Regions from separate parts of the Nocardia wallacei genome, predicted to be linked through region 2. Evidence: riboswitches for the same ligand, from Rfam matches in the RefSeq annotation. Region 2 holds a riboswitch; the other holds the start of a gene.
The links. Region 2 has a riboswitch for cobalamin ahead of NWFMUON74_RS23340 (FecCD family ABC transporter permease). Riboswitches for the same ligand answer to the same signal wherever they lie in the genome.
Positions count from the first base shown of each region.

Region 1: linked by a shared signal. The riboswitch ahead of metE (5-methyltetrahydropteroyltriglutamate--homocysteine S-methyltransferase) and the one ahead of NWFMUON74_RS23340 (FecCD family ABC transporter permease) in region 2 are both predicted to bind cobalamin.

Region 1 covers NZ_AP023396.1:2,300,311-2,307,941, forward strand. The annotation lists gene metE (5-methyltetrahydropteroyltriglutamate--homocysteine S-methyltransferase) at 1-1,256, opposite strand, end outside; cobalamin riboswitch at 1,358-1,555, opposite strand; gene NWFMUON74_RS10380 (pyruvate carboxylase) at 1,770-5,174, shown strand; gene NWFMUON74_RS10385 (hypothetical protein) at 5,332-5,667, shown strand; gene rsmD (16S rRNA (guanine(966)-N(2))-methyltransferase RsmD) at 5,667-6,230, shown strand; gene NWFMUON74_RS10395 (helix-turn-helix domain-containing protein) at 6,237-6,824, opposite strand; gene NWFMUON74_RS10400 (NAD(P)/FAD-dependent oxidoreductase) at 6,906-7,631, shown strand, end outside.
Region 2 covers NZ_AP023396.1:5,305,069-5,312,699, reverse strand. The annotation lists gene NWFMUON74_RS23370 (FAD-dependent monooxygenase) at 1-479, shown strand, start outside; gene NWFMUON74_RS23365 (8-amino-7-oxononanoate synthase) at 529-1,677, shown strand; gene bioD (dethiobiotin synthase) at 1,702-2,382, shown strand; gene NWFMUON74_RS23355 (alpha/beta fold hydrolase) at 2,506-3,648, shown strand; gene NWFMUON74_RS23350 (ABC transporter substrate-binding protein) at 3,655-4,683, opposite strand; gene NWFMUON74_RS23345 (ABC transporter ATP-binding protein) at 4,710-5,531, opposite strand; gene NWFMUON74_RS23340 (FecCD family ABC transporter permease) at 5,528-6,559, opposite strand; cobalamin riboswitch at 6,578-6,732, opposite strand; gene NWFMUON74_RS23335 (TetR/AcrR family transcriptional regulator C-terminal domain-containing protein) at 6,737-7,321, opposite strand; gene bioB (biotin synthase BioB) at 7,428-7,631, shown strand, end outside.

The DNA of each region.
Region 1 (7,631 bases), 3.0 Mb from region 2:
TCGGGGCCGAGTGCCGCCAGCCGGGCGCGCACGGCATCGTTGCGCAGGCGCGGGTCGGTGGCGCGGCTCGCCAAGGCCGCACGGGCCGTGGACAATTCGTCCGCGATGGCGTCGGTGCCCCGGTGCACCGCCGTCGCGAGCAGCCGCACCTCGGCGACCTTCTCCGCCCCGAAGGCCAGCCACGACCGCAGCGCCGCATCGGCCCCGGACTCGTCGTCCAGCGAATACGGCACGTGCAGTAGCGAACTGGACGTCGATACCGCCAGCGCGCCCGAACTGCCCAGCAGCGTGCCCAAGGTCGCCAGCGCCCGGTCGAGATCGGTGCGCCAGACATTGCGGCCGTCGACCACGCCCGCCACCACGAGCTTGCCCGCCAGCGCCGGGACCGCGGCCACGTCGTTCACCGTGGTGCCCGCGACGAAGTCGAGCGCGATGCCCTCCACACCCATGTCGGCCAGCGCGGGCAACGCCGCGCCGGGACGGCCGAAGTAGGTTGCCACCAGGATCGATGGGCGCTGCGGCACGCCCGCCAGTTCGGCATAGGTGCGCCGCAGCAGTGCCAGTTCGGGCGCGGTGAGGTCGGTGACCAGCACCGGTTCATCGATCTGTACCCATTGCGCGCCCTCGGCGGCCAGCAGCCGCAGCAGTTCGCGATAGTGCGGGAGCAGGTCGTTCAGCCGGTCCAGCGGCGCGGCGCCGTCGATTCCCTTCGCCAGTTTCAGGAAGGTCAGCGGGCCGATCACGACCGGGCGGGCCGGGACGCCCAGCTCCCGCGCTTCCCGCAGTTCCTCGAGCAGCTTGTCCGGTTGCAGCGCGAACGTGGTCGCGGGGCCGATCTCGGGGACCAGGTAGTGGTAGTTGGTGTCGAACCACTTGGTCATCTCCAGCGGTTCCACCGTCTCGGTGCCACGGGCGGCGGCGAAGTAGCGGTCGAGCGGATCGGCGATATCGGCCACGCGCGGTGGCAGCGCGCCGAACATGGCCGCGGTGTCGAGCATCTGATCGTAGAAGGAGAAGGTGCCGACCGGTACGGAGTCCAGTCCGGCGGCGGCCAGGGCGGTCAGCTGCCGGGTGCGCAGGTCACGCCCGACGGCGCGCAGTGCGCCGGCGTCGATGCGGCCGGCCCAGTAGTTCTCGGTCGCGCGTTTCAACTCGCGCCGCGGCCCGATCCGCGGAATGCCGAGAACCGTTGCGGTGAAAGGGTTGTGCAGGGTCACGGTCTCTCTCCAGTGCTGGAAGCGACAGGTCACCGCCATAGGGGAGGACGGAGCCCGAAAACGCTTCTCGCACCGGCGGATCCGGTGTGCGCAGTGGTGTCCGCCCGCCCTGTTCCACGAGGCGGTGGCCGCCGGATACGGCGTATCCGGCACAGCCGGCAGGTCTTCGGACTCGCAGGCAAGCCCCCTCGGGGCGGTCCTACTGGCCGTCGCTTCCCGGATGCGCGCATCCAGTGCTGGTGACGGCGGTCGTTCCTGCATACCGCTGCGGGACAGTCCCGGATTCCCACCGGGTTCCCTCTGGCCGATCCGTACGGACCGGTTTCGACGCTGCACTCCGACGCTCGGGGCTCCAACTCGCCGGCGCAGCGAACCAGCTGCACAACGAGCATAAGCCACGGCCGAAAATGAATATTCCCGCGTTCGGTCACCCGGTTCACCGGTTACCGGCGGATTACGCAAATTCGCAGATCGGCGCGGTTTCGATGTGAGGTTGGCTGCGAAGGTGTATTCGCCGTCCGCAGCCGCCGACCGGCCAGGTACCTTAATCGGATGTTCTCCAAAGTGCTGGTCGCCAACCGCGGGGAAATCGCCATTCGGGCGTTCCGCGCCGCCTACGAACTCGGCATCGGCACCGTCGCGGTGTTCCCCTACGAGGACCGCAATTCGGTGCATCGGCTCAAGGCCGACGAGTCGTACCAAATCGGAGAGCCCGGCCATCCGGTGCGGGCCTACCTGTCGATCGAGGAGATCATCAAGGCGGCCAAGACCGCCGGGGCGGACGCGGTGTACCCGGGTTACGGCTTTCTGTCGGAGAATCCGGACCTGGCCGCGGCGTGCGCGCGGGAGAACATCACATTCATCGGCCCCTCGTCCGAGGTGCTGGAGCTGACCGGTAACAAGGCGCGCGCGATCGCCGCCGCCAAGGCCGCGGGACTGCCGGTGCTGAACTCCAGCGCGCCCTCGGCCGACGTGGACGAATTGCTGGCGGCCGCGGAGACCGTGGAGTTCCCGGTGTTCGTCAAGGCCGTCGCCGGTGGTGGCGGGCGCGGCATGCGCCGGGTGGCCGATCGGGCGCAGCTGCGCGAGGCCGTGGAGGCCGCCATGCGCGAGGCCGAATCGGCCTTCGGTGACGCGACGGTGTTCCTCGAGCAGGCGGTGGTCAATCCCCGCCACATCGAGGTGCAGATCCTCGCCGACCAGCACGGCAATGTGATGCACCTGTTCGAGCGGGACTGCTCGCTGCAGCGCCGGCACCAGAAGGTGATCGAGCTGGCACCCGCCCCGAATCTGGAACCCGCTCTGCGCGAACGGATCTGCGCCGACGCGGTCGCCTTCGCGCGGCAGATCGGCTACAGCTGCGCCGGGACGGTGGAATTCCTGCTCGACGAGCGCGGCAATCACGTCTTCATCGAGATGAATCCGCGTATTCAGGTCGAGCACACGGTGACCGAGGAGATCACCGACGTCGACCTGGTGGGCGCGCAGCTGCGGATCGCGACCGGGGAGACGCTGGCCCACCTGGGGCTGAGCCAGGACGCGGTCAGCATCCGCGGGGCCGCGATGCAGTGCCGGATCACCACCGAGGACCCGGCCAACGGGTTCCGGCCCGACACCGGGCGCATCACGGCGTACCGCAGTCCGGGCGGCGGCGGTATCCGGCTCGACGGCGGCGCCAACCTGGGCGCGGAGGTCGGCGCCTATTTCGACTCGATGCTGGTGAAGCTGACCTGCCGCGGGCGCGACTTCGGCCAGGCGGCGGCGCGGGCCGGGCGCGCGCTCGCCGAATTCCGCATTCGCGGCGTCTCGACCAACATCCCGTTCCTGCAAGCGGTGCTGGACGACCCGGACTTCCGGGCCGGGCGGATCACCACCTCGTTCATCGATGAGCGGCCGCACCTGCTGACGCAGCGCGGCTCGGCCGACCGCGGCACCAAGATCCTCACCTACCTGGCCGACATCACCGTCAACAAGCCGCACGGCGAGCGCCCGACCACGGTGTACCCGCACGACAAGCTGCCCGCGATCGACACCACCGCGCCGCCGCCGGACGGTTCACGGCAGCGGTTGCTGCAGCTGGGGCCGGAGGGGTTCGCGCGGTGGCTGCGCGAGCAGAAGGCGGTCGGGGTCACCGACACCACCTTCCGTGACGCGCACCAGTCGCTGCTGGCGACGCGGGTGCGCACCAACGGACTGCTGCAGGTCGCCGGGCACGTCGCCCGCATGACGCCGCAGCTGCTGTCGATCGAGTGCTGGGGCGGCGCGACTTACGATGTGGCGCTGCGGTTCCTGCACGAGGACCCGTGGGAGCGGCTGGCGGCGCTGCGCGAGGCGGTACCCAACATCTGTCTGCAGATGCTGCTGCGCGGGCGCAATACCGTGGGGTACACGCCGTATCCCGAAAAGGTCACGCGCGCTTTCGTTTCCGAGGCCACCGCGACCGGCATCGACATCTTCCGCATCTTCGACGCGCTCAACAATGTCGACCAGATGCGTCCGGCGATCGACGCGGTGCGCGAAACCGGCACGGCCCTGGCCGAAGTCGCGATGAGCTACACCGGCGACCTGTCGAACCCGGACGAGAACCTCTACACGCTCGACTACTACCTGAAGCTGGCCGAGCAGATCGTGCAGGCCGGGGCGCACATCATCGGTATCAAGGACATGGCCGGGCTGCTGCGCGCGCCCGCCGCGCACACGCTGGTCACCGCGCTGCGGGAGAACTTCGACCTGCCGGTGCACGTGCACACCCACGACACCCCGGGCGGCCAGCTGGCGACGTACCTGGCGGCCTGGCAGGCGGGGGCCGACGCGGTCGACGGGGCCTCGGCGCCGATGGCGGGCACCACCTCACAGCCCGCGCTGTCGGCAATCGTCGCGGCGGCGGCGAATTCACCGTTCGACACCGGGCTGGACCTGCAGAACGTGTGCGATCTGGAGCCGTACTGGGAGGCGCTGCGAAAGGTGTACGCGCCCTTCGAATCCGGGCTGCCGGGGCCGACCGGGCGGGTCTACCACCACGAGATTCCGGGCGGGCAACTGTCCAATCTGCGGCAGCAGGCGATCGCGCTGGGTCTCGGCGACCGGTTCGAAGAGGTGGAGGCCAAATACGCCGCGGCGGACCGGTTGCTGGGGCGGCTGGTGAAGGTGACGCCGTCGTCCAAGGTGGTCGGGGATCTGGCGCTGTCGCTGGTGGGGTCGGGGGTGACGGTCGACGAGTTCGCCAGCGACCCGGGTCGCTTCGACATCCCCGATTCGGTAATCGGTTTCCTGCGTGGGGAACTCGGCACGCCGGCCGGTGGCTGGCCCGAGCCGTTCCGCAGCCGGGCGCTGGCCGGGCGCGGGCCCGCGAAGCCGGAGACACAGCTGTCGGCCGCGGACGAGGCGGGCCTGAACGGCAGCTCGGAGGAGCGGCGAGCGACGTTGAACCGCTTGCTGTTTCCGGGCCCGACGTCCGAATTCCTCGCGCATCGTGAGAAATACGGTGACACCTCGGGGCTGTCGGCCAACCAGTTCTTCTACGGATTGCGCCACGGTGAGGAGCACCGGGTGCAGCTGGAGAAGGGTGTCACGCTGCTCATCGGGCTGGAGGCCATCTCCGAACCCGACGACCGCGGTATGCGGACGGTGATGTGCATCCTCAACGGGCAACTGCGGCCGGTCACCGTGCGCGACCGATCGATCGCCAGCGACGTGCCGATCGCCGAGAAGGCCGACAAGACCGACCCTGGGCACATCGCGGCCCCGTTCGCCGGTGTCGTCACGCTGGTCGTGGCCGAGGGTGACACGGTCGCCGCCGGTGAAACCGTCGGCACCATCGAGGCGATGAAGATGGAGGCCGCCATCACCGCCCCGCGCGCCGGAACCGTGCGCCGCGTCGCGATCGGCAAGGTGCAGCAGGTCGAGGGCGGCGACCTCCTGGTCGACCTGCGCGTCAACGAGGCCGCGGCGGAGTGAGCGCAGCGGCCGCGAACACCCTCCGCGTCGCCCGTCCCGCCGCCCGCCCGGCCTGGTCGGCCTTCGCGCGATGAACCACGCTGCTGCGGGCGTGGTGCCGTCGTCACACCAGGGTGACGCGAGATTAGTTCGGCCGATGCCCCGGGGCCTTGCAGGCGTGGTGTGGCCGGTGCCGCGGGTTGTTTCGGGCGTGGTGCGGCCGGTCGCCCTGGTTGTCACGGGCGTGGTGCGGCCGGTTTCCGTGGTTGTTTCGGGCGTGGTGCGGGAAGTGCCGCAGGTTGTTTCGGAGGCGGTGTGGTCGGTCGCTTGCGGCCTGCCGGGAGGTGCTGGCCTTGGGTACGACGACCCGACGCATCTGCGGCTTCAGCAGGTTGCGGGTGTAGTGCGGCGGGTGTCGCCAGTTGTTTCGGGCGTGGTGTGGGCCGTGCTGTCGGCTGTCGCGGGCATCGTGCGGGCGGTGCTGCGGGGTGTTTCGGGCGTGGTGGGTGGGTGATGACGCGGATTGTCGCGGGGGTGGTTGGGGGGCGGCGGTTGCGGGTGCCGCCGGCGGGGACTCGGCCGACTTCCGATCGGGTGCGGGAAGCGTTGTTCAGTGCGTTGGCGGCGCGTTTCGACTTCGCGGGGGTGCGGGTGTTGGACCTGTATGCGGGGTCGGGGGCGCTGGGGCTGGAGGCGTTGTCGCGCGGGGCGGCGCACGCGCTGCTGGTCGAGTCGGATCGTAAGGCGGCGGCCGTCGTGCGGGGCAATATCGCCGACCTCGGGCTGGCGGGTGCCGAATTGCGGTGCGGGGCAGTGGGTTCGGTGCTGTCCGGGGCGCCCGGGGAGCCGTACGATCTGGTGTTCTCCGACCCGCCCTATGCGCTCGGGGCTGCCGAGGTGGTGGCCGACCTGACGGCGCTGACGGCCAATGGCTGGTTGCGTGCGGACGCCACGGTGGTGCTGGAGCGGTCGGCCCGGTCGCCCGAGATCGTCTGGCCGCCGGGCTTTTCCGCGCGGAAGCCGCGGCGCTACGGCGAGACTCGGATCGAGATGGCCGAATTCGAGCCGGAGCCGTGAGAATCGTTATGCGTCAGGGGCTTTGGGGCGGGCGCGCAGGTGTGCCCGCTCACCCTGTTTGCCGAAGAGACTGAGGAGTTCGACCGGCTCGGACCCGGCCGCGCCGAACCAGTGCGGCACCCGGGTGTCGAATTCAGCCGCCTCGCCAGGGGACAGCACCAGATCGTGTTCGCCGAGGATCAGGCGCAATCGGCCGTTGAGGACATAGACCCAGTCGTACCCCTCGTGCGTCTGCGGATTCGGTTCACCGGGACGGTCTTCGGGAGCGAGCACCATCTTGTACGCCTGGATGCCGCCCGGTCTGCGGGTCAGCGGCACCATGGTCAAGCCGTGGTGGGTGATCGGGCGCATGTGCACGCGCGGGTCGCCGGTGAGCGGTGCGTCCACGAGTTCGTCGAGGGTGACGCCGTGGGCGCGGGCCAGCGGGAGCAATTGCTCCAGCGTGGGCCGCCGCGCCCCGGACTCCAGCCGGGACAGCGTGCTCACCGAGATGCCCGTCACTGCGGACAGGTCCGCCAGCGTGGTCTCGCGCTGTCGTCGCAGCGCACGCAGCCGTGGGCCGACCGCGTCGAGTGCCTGGTCGATGTCTTGCATGCCTCCAGTTTGCCATTCCGGCAAAGAACGTTGCGCAATAGACCGATCGGGTCGCATGGTCGGAGCAAGGAGGTGGTCAAGGTGACCGACGAGCTGAAAGACCGATACGACGTAGTAGTGATCGGCGGCGGCGCGGCCGGGCTGAACGGCGCGCTGATGCTGGCCCGCGCCCGCCGCACGGTAGCCGTCATCGATTCGGGTTCCCCACGTAACGCGCCCGCCGACGGTGTGCACGGCCTACTGGGCCGCGAAGGCATGTCCCCCGCCGAACTCCTGGCGCGTGGCCGAGCCGAAGTCCGCTCCTATGGCGGCCACGTCGTTTCGGGAACCGTCGACACCGTGGTGCGTGCCGACATGGCGGCTGTCGCGCAATCCGGCGAGGGAGTGCGGGAACGCGGCGCGGACGGCTGGGCCGGTGGGCCGGGTGACGGGTTCACCGTGGTGTTGCAGGATGGCCGGAGGGTGCGGGCTCGGCGGGTGTTGGTGACCAGTGGGCTGGTGGATGAATTACCCGACGTGGACGGACTGTGGGAGCGATGGGGGCGCGATGTCGTGCACTGTCCGTACTGCCACGGATGGGAGGTTCGGGACCGGGCGATCGGTGTGCTCGCGAACGGGCCGATGTCGGTGCACGGTGCGCTGTTGTGGCGGCAGTGGAGTGATGACGTCACCCTGTTCTGTCACACCATGGCGGCTCCGACCGGCGAGCAGGCCGAGCAGTTGGCCGCCCGCGGCATCCGGGTGGTGACCGGCGAGGTGGCGAACCTGGAGGTATCCGGCGACCGCCTCACCGGTGTGCGGCTGGCC
Region 2 (7,631 bases):
GGGCGGGCGAACGCGCACCGGACGGCGAATTCGCCGAGGTGCGCAGGCGGTTCGGCGCATGGCCGCAGCCGATCCCGGCCCTGCTCGACGCGGTCGACCCCGAGGCCGTACTGCGCCACGACATCTACGACCTCCCGTCGCTGAAGACCTTTGTGCACCACCGTGTCGCGCTCGTCGGCGACGCCGCGCACGCCATGACCCCGAACCTCGGCCAGGGTGCGAACCAGGCCCTCGAGGACGCCGTCACTCTCGCCGCCCTCCTCGACCGCCACCCCCTCGCCACCGCCCTGTCCGCCTACGACCGCTCCCGCCGCCCGCGTACCCGATCCCTCGCCCGCCGTTCCCGTCGACTCGGCGCCATCGCCCAGTGGTCCTGGCCCCCGGCGGCCCTGCTCCGCGACACCGCCGCCCGGCTCACCCCGCCCGGCGTCGCCCTGCGCGCCCTCGCCCCGGTCCTGAACTGGCAACCTCCGGAGTAGCAGACGTCGCCCCTTGCTCCTGAACGGCGTTCAAGTATGCTGCTGTGCTGTGAGTGTGGATCCGTTGGGCTGGATTGATGTGCGGGCCGGGGAGCGGGTGCGGGCCGGGTTGCGGCGCGAGCTGCGCGCCCGGGGGCCGCAGGCCGGTCCGATCGATCTGGCGTCGAACGACTACCTCGGCTTGTCGCGGCATCCCGAGGTCGTCGAGGGCGCGGTCGAGGCGGTGCGGACGTGGGGGACCGGGTCCACCGGGTCGCGGCTGGTGACGGGGACGACCGTGGCGCACGAGCAACTCGAGGCCGAGTTGGCCGAATTCACCGGGGCCGAGGCGGGGCTGGTGTTCGCCTCCGGGTACGCCGCCAATCTCGGTGTGGTGACGGCGCTGGCCGGGCGTGGGTCGCTGGTGGTGTCGGACGCGGGCAGTCATGCCTCGCTGGTCGACGCCTGCCGGTTGTCGCGGGCCCGGGTGGCGATAGCGCCGCATCGCGACGTGCTCGCCGTGGATAGGCTGCTGTCCGCGCGTACCGAGGAGCGGGCGGTGGTGCTGACCGACTCGGTGTTCAGCGCCGACGGGGATCTGGCGCCGCTGCGCGAGCTGCACCGCGTGGTCCGGGCCAACGGTGCGGTGCTGATCGTCGACGAAGCGCACGGCATCGGGGTGCGCGGCGACGGCGGCCGCGGGCTGGTGCACGAGGTCGGCCTGGCCGGGCAGCCGGACCTGATCGTCACCGCCACCTTGTCGAAAGCCCTTGCCGCCCAAGGGGGTGCGGTGCTGGCTCCCGAGCGGGTCCGCGCCCACCTGGTCGACGCCGCCCGCACCTTCATCTTCGACACCGGGCTCGCGCCCGCGGCGGTCGGGGCGGCGCGGGCGGCGCTGCGCCTGCTGCGGCGCGATCCCGCGATGGCGGGACGGGTGCGGGAGCGTGCCACCGCCATCGCTCGCATCGCCGCCGCGCCGCAACCGGATTCGGCGGTGGTGTCGGTGGTGCTCGGCGAGGCACAGGTCGCCTACGACGCCGCGCAGGCGTGCCGGGCGCGCGGCCTGAGCGTGGGTTGCTTCCGACCACCGTCGGTCCCGGAGGGCACGTCGCGGCTGCGGCTCACCGCCCGCGCCGATCTGACCGACGCCGAAATGGACTTCATCGCAACGACTCTCGCGGCCGTGCTGGCCGACGCGCGGGGACCGGTGCCGGTATGAGCGGGACGAGGAGGTAGCACGGCTGTGAGCGTGTTGATCGTGACGGGGACCTCGACGGAGGTCGGCAAGACGGTGGTGACCGCGGCACTGGCCGCCGCCGCGCGTGCCGCCGGACGGTCGGTCGCGGTGTGCAAACCGGCGCAGACGGGCGTGCGGCCGGGCGAGCCCGGCGACCTGGCCGATATCGCGCGGCTGGCCGGGGTCACCCGGACGCTGGAACTGGCTCGCTACCCCGACCCGCTGGCCCCCGACACCGCCGCCCGGCGCGCGGGGCAGCCGCTGCTGACGCTCGGTGACACCGTCGCCGCCATCGACGCGCTCTCGGACGCGGACCTGACGCTGGTGGAGGGAGCGGGCGGCGTGCTCGTCCGGCTCGGCGAATTCACTCTCCTCGACCTCGCCCAGAAGCTCGCCGCACCCGTGCTGGTGGTCGCCGCGGCCGGGCTGGGGACCCTCAACCACAGCGAACTGACCACCCGCGCCCTCGCCGCGGCGGGCGTCCCCTGCGCGGGCCTGGTGATCGGATCCTGGCCCGCCACGCCGGATCTCGCCGCCGACTGCAATCGGACCGACCTCCCCGAGGTGACGGGAGTGGAGTTGGTCGGCGCCGTCCCCGAGGGCGCGGGCCGGTGGCAACCGGAGCGCTTCGCCGACACCGCCCCGACCTGGTTCCAGGCGGGGTGGCGCGCACGCTACCTGCACTGATCCGCGCACGTTCGGAATACCGGGCGGGGGCCGTGATAGCCGCCGGGCACGGAATGTGGAACGGGCCACCGGGCGGGCATTGTCGATGATCATGCGGACCGGACCGTCCTACAGTGGATGGAGATGCTTCTGGAGGACCGGCACCCGACCACCGTCGCGGACTACGACGATGCGCGGCGGAGGGCCCGGCTGGCCGAAACCCGGTGGGGGCACGGCTGGGTGCGGTTGCGGCGAACCCGAAGGGTGCTGCTGCGCCTGGCCTTGGTGCCGATACTGCTGCTGATGGTCTTCGCCCAGTACCTCGCCGTCGACATCGCGCCGGAACGGGCGCGGCTGGCGCGCACCGAACCGGCCGTGCTGCCGGTCGCGGCGCCCGCCCCCGAGGCCCGCAACACCGCGGTGTTCGACCTGGTCGGTCTCGGCTCGCTCGACGCCACCGCCACCGCTCGCGCCTTGCCGTCGCTGACCCGGATGGGTTCGGTGTGGGCGGTGCGCTACGACAACACCGGTATCGACACCAAGGTGATCAGCGACCTGATCATCAGGGTCACCGAGGCCGCGCGCATCGACAACGTGGTGCTGGTCGGCCACAGCATGGGCGGCGTGATCGCCCTGGAGATCGGCAAGCACATCCACACCGGCTCCACCAAGAACCTGGCCGCCGTCGTCCTGGACTGCACGCCGATCGACCTCGACGCCGTACGCCCGGAAAGCCGCGACCAGGGCGAGGATCTGTTGCGCTGGACCGGCTGGCTGCCGGGCATCCGGGAGAGCCGCAGCCTGCGCCTGTTCGCCGAAACCTACGCTCGGCGTGACCGTTTCCTCGACCGCGACACCACCCCGCCCGGCATTCGCGGTGACCGGCTGTGGTCGACGGTGGGGGAGGTGTTGCGGCAGAAGATCGGCAATCGCGACGCGGCCAGCAACGGGCTGATCGAATCGCAGTTCCGCGCGATCGTGGCGGGCGGCGCGGTCGATGATCTGCGTGCTCTGGTCAAACCGGTGAGCGGCAAGTCGCGTCCGGCGGTGGTCTTCCTGCGCCCGAACAATCCGGAGCGGGATCCGATCGTGGATGTCGAGTACACCCATCGGGTACTGATCCAGCAGGTCGGCGGCGTGGACGGGAATCTGCTGACGGTGCTCGCGCACGGTACGGGGCACGCGAATCCCGTGCAGCAGCCGGGGGAGTACAACAAGGTCATCGCGCAGCAGGTGGTGCCGTTCGTGCGGCAGGTCCGCGATCAGGAACTGGTCATGGCGCGGTGATCGGTTTCACCGCACCGCGTCGTCGCTGCGCGGCCGAATTCCCGACGGCGGCAACAGTTTCCAGGTCTCCAGTTGTGCCCGGACCTGCTCGGCGGCGTCGATGTTGAGCGGCCCGCTGGTCCACATGGTGTAGGGCAGGTCGAAGAACCGCTGCTCGGTCACCGCGCGGAGCCGGTTGATGCCGGGCTTGGCGCGTAGCAGTTCCACCTTCTGAGCGAACGTCTGCGGCGGATAGTCGACGAACACCAGAGCGTCCGGATCCGATGCCGCCAGTCGCTCCCACGACACCCGGGTCCACGAGTCGGCCACGTCCTCGAGGACGTTGTGCGCGCCCGCGGCGTCCAGGATCGCTTGCGGCCCACCGAATCTGCCGCTGGAGAACACGGTGTCGCTCGCGCTGTCGAAGACGAAGACCCGCGGCCGCCGATCGGCCTGCGGTGCGCGGTGCAGGGCGTCGAGGCGGGCATCGAGGTCGGCGACCAGGCGGGTGGCCTGCTCGGTGCGGCCGGTGATCGCGCCGAGGTTGCCGAGATCGGTGCGCAGGGCCGTCCACGGATCGACGATGCCGCGCGCCTGCTCGCCGCTGCGCTGCCGGCAGCTCTCGGTCAGGATGTAGGCGGCAATGCCGTTCGCGCGCAACGACTCCGGAGTGAGATCCTTCGCCTCGGTGTAACCGTAGTTCCATCCGGCGACCATCACGTCGGGGCGTTGCGCGATCACCGTCTCCCGGGACGGAGACTCGGGGGACACCACGCGCAGGCGATCGACCGCGTCGCCGTAGTGGCGGCGCAGGGTCGCGGCGTCGTCGGCCTGCAGGCTGGACACCGCGGTCACCGCGTCCTGCGCGCCGAGGGCGAGCGCCATCGAGATCATGTTGCTGTCGTTGACGAACATGCGCTGGGCCGGTGCGGGGAAGCGCACCTCCCGTCCGCAGTTGCGCAGCGTGAGATTGCCGTGCACGGCCGGTGCGGCGCCGCACGCTGTCACCGTGAGAACCGTTGCGAGAGTGGCGAATATCGGAGCCCAGGATCTCATCGTCGTCCTTCTGTGGGTGGTGCGGGTCACGACCGGTCGGCCATCGTGTCGAGCAGCAGGTGGGTTTCCCCGGTGTCCGGATGGCGGACGCGCGCGGCTCGCACGCCGAACACGCTGCCGAGCACCTCCGGCGTGAGCGCGGACTCGGGCGGTGCCAACGCACCCGCACGGCCGTCGTGCAGCACCACGACACGGTCGCAGAAGCGGTCGGCCAGGTCGAGATCGTGCAGCGTGAGCACCACCGTCCGGTCCAGCGTGCGAGCCAGCGCCAGCAGCGCGAGGCGGTGGGTGACATCGAGATGATTCGTCGGTTCGTCGAGCAGCAGCACGGGGGTGTCCTGCACGAGCGCGCGAGCCAGCAGCACCCGCTGCCGCTCCCCGCCGGACATCCGATGTACGGGCCGATCGGCGAACCCCTCGAGATCCACTGCGCGCAGAGCGCTCTCGACGGCCGCCCGCTCCCGCGGACCGCCCGACCCCCAGGGCGGCAGATACGGAGTGAGGCCCAACGCCACCACCTCACCCGCCCGCAGATCATCGGGCGGCTGTTCGTCCTGCGCGACCGACGCGATCGCCCGCGCCCGCCGCCGCGCCGACACGCCCCGCAGGTCGATGCCTTTCACCAGCACCTGTCCCCGCCGCGGCCGAAGCAGCCCGGCCAGCGTGCGCAACAGCGTGGTCTTCCCGCTCCCGTTCGGGCCGACGATCCCGACGAGCTCACCGGCCGCCACCGTGAAACCCACCTCCGCCAGCACGGTCCGCCGCCCCGGGCCGCAGGCCAGCTCCCGGACCTCCAGCACAGGACCCCGGCCCGCCGCGGGCATCGCCTGACCCTCCGACACCCTCACGACGCACCGAATCGGTAGCGGCGGCGGCCCATCAGGAGGAGGAAGACGGGAGCGCCGATGAGGCCGGTGAGGACACCGACGGGGATTTCGGTGGGGCGGACGAGGATTCGGGCGGCGGCGTCGGCCACCACGAGGAACAGCGCGCCGCACAGGGCGCTCACCGGAAGCAGCGCGCGGTGCGGGGAGCCGACCAGCAGGCGGGCCGCGTGCGGCACCACCAGACCGACGAAACCGATCCCGCCGGAGACCGCCACCAGGACGCCCACCAGCACGGCCAGCCCGGCGAACAGCGCAATCCGCAAGGCGCGCACCGGGACTCCCACGGACGCCGCGGTGTCGGCGCCCACGGTCAGCGCGTCGAGCCAGCCCGCGGCCGCCGCCAGTGCCAGCGCCGCGGCCCCGACGACACCGGCGGGCAACGCGATCCGCGTCCAGTCCGCCCCCGCGAGACTCCCCAGCAGCCAGAACAGCACCGCCTGGGCGGCCGCCGGATCGGCGCTGCGAAAGATCAGGTAGCTGCTCAGTGCCGCGAAAGCCGACCCCAGCACGGTGCCGGTCAGCACCAGCCGCAGCGGTGTCAGCCCGCCTTGGGCGACCGCGATCAGAAAGACCATCGCCGCCGCGGCGAACGCGCCGAGCAGCGCACCCCCCGACAGCGCCCACACTCCGGCCCCCGCGAAGAACCCGGAGGTGATCACCGCCGCAGCCCCCACGCCCGCCCCGGACGACACGCCGAGCAGATACGGATCGGCGAGCGGATTGCGCACGAGCGTCTGCATGGCCGCCCCGGCCAGCGCCAGGCCCGCACCCACCACGGCCGCCAGCAGCGTGCGCGGCACCCGCAACTGCCAGATGATGGTGTCGAGACCGGGGTCGGCGACGGCGGCTCCGGTCACCCTCGCCCGCAGTACCTCGAAAACGGTTGCGGGCGGCACGGTTTCGGCCCCGCATCCGGTCGCCGCCACCATGGCGCACCCGAGCGCCAGCACGACGACGGGGACGACCACCGATGTCCGCGCGCGGATCATCGCCGATACTCCATGGGCACCTCGCGACCTCAGAGCGGTACCCGGCGAGGGAGGTCTGACTTCCGCGGTGAGCCCGAGCCCGCCCGCGGTCACAGTGGCGCGACCGTTCCGGAATTCCACCGGATTCCCGCACCCGCCGGGAATGACGAAGGGGACTCTACCGTCCGGTTTGTCCGGTCAGCGCACCCGGTCGCCCAGCAGATGCCGGACCCCGCCCACGAACAGCTGCAACCCGAAGTCGAAACGCTCGGTGGCGCTGGTGTTCTCGTACAGCGGCGACGACTCCTCCGGCAGCGCGCCCGCCGAATCCATCTGCATCCGCGACTGCTCGTCGACGGTCTCGCCGAGCACGTAGTACAGCAGGGTGTAGGCGGCCAGGTCGGCCTCCTCGCGGCCCATGCCGCCGCGAATCAGCGCGCCCGCCACCCGCTCGCGGCCCTTGCTGGTGGTCAGGCGCGAGGCATAGGTGGCCGATACCAGTTCCGCGCCGTCGCGGTAGGCGAGCAGGCACGAGCGCATCCGGTGTGCCAGCTCGCCCACCTGAGCGGACCACTCGCCGGCGGCGACCGGCTCGTCCAGCGGTGCCAGGATCCGGTCGGCGACCGCGCCGAGCAGCGCTTGTTTGTTGGGGAAGTGCCAGTACAGCGCGCCGGGCTGGACGTGCAGCGAGGTCGCCAGCCGGCGCATCGTGAGATCGGCCAGGCCGAATTGGTCGAGGATGGCGATGGCGCCGTCGACGACGTCGGTGCGGTGCAGTTGCACTTGGCGACAACCCTTTCGTGCTTTGACTCGGCCCCCACGCTACCCTAGCCTGAACACCGTTCAAGTTGCACGGCCGCAGCCCGGCCGGACGAAGGGATTCGTGCGCATGACCCAGGCACCCGTCAGGACCGACACCGACATTCTGGCGATCGCCCGCGAGCAGGTGCTCGACCGCGGCGTCGGCCTCGACCAGCAGCAGACCGCCGAGGTGCTGCGCCTCGCCGACGACCGGCTCGAGGAGCTGCTGGAACTCGCGCACGAGGTCCGCATGAAGTGGTGCGGCCCGGAGGTGGAGGTCGAGGGCATCATC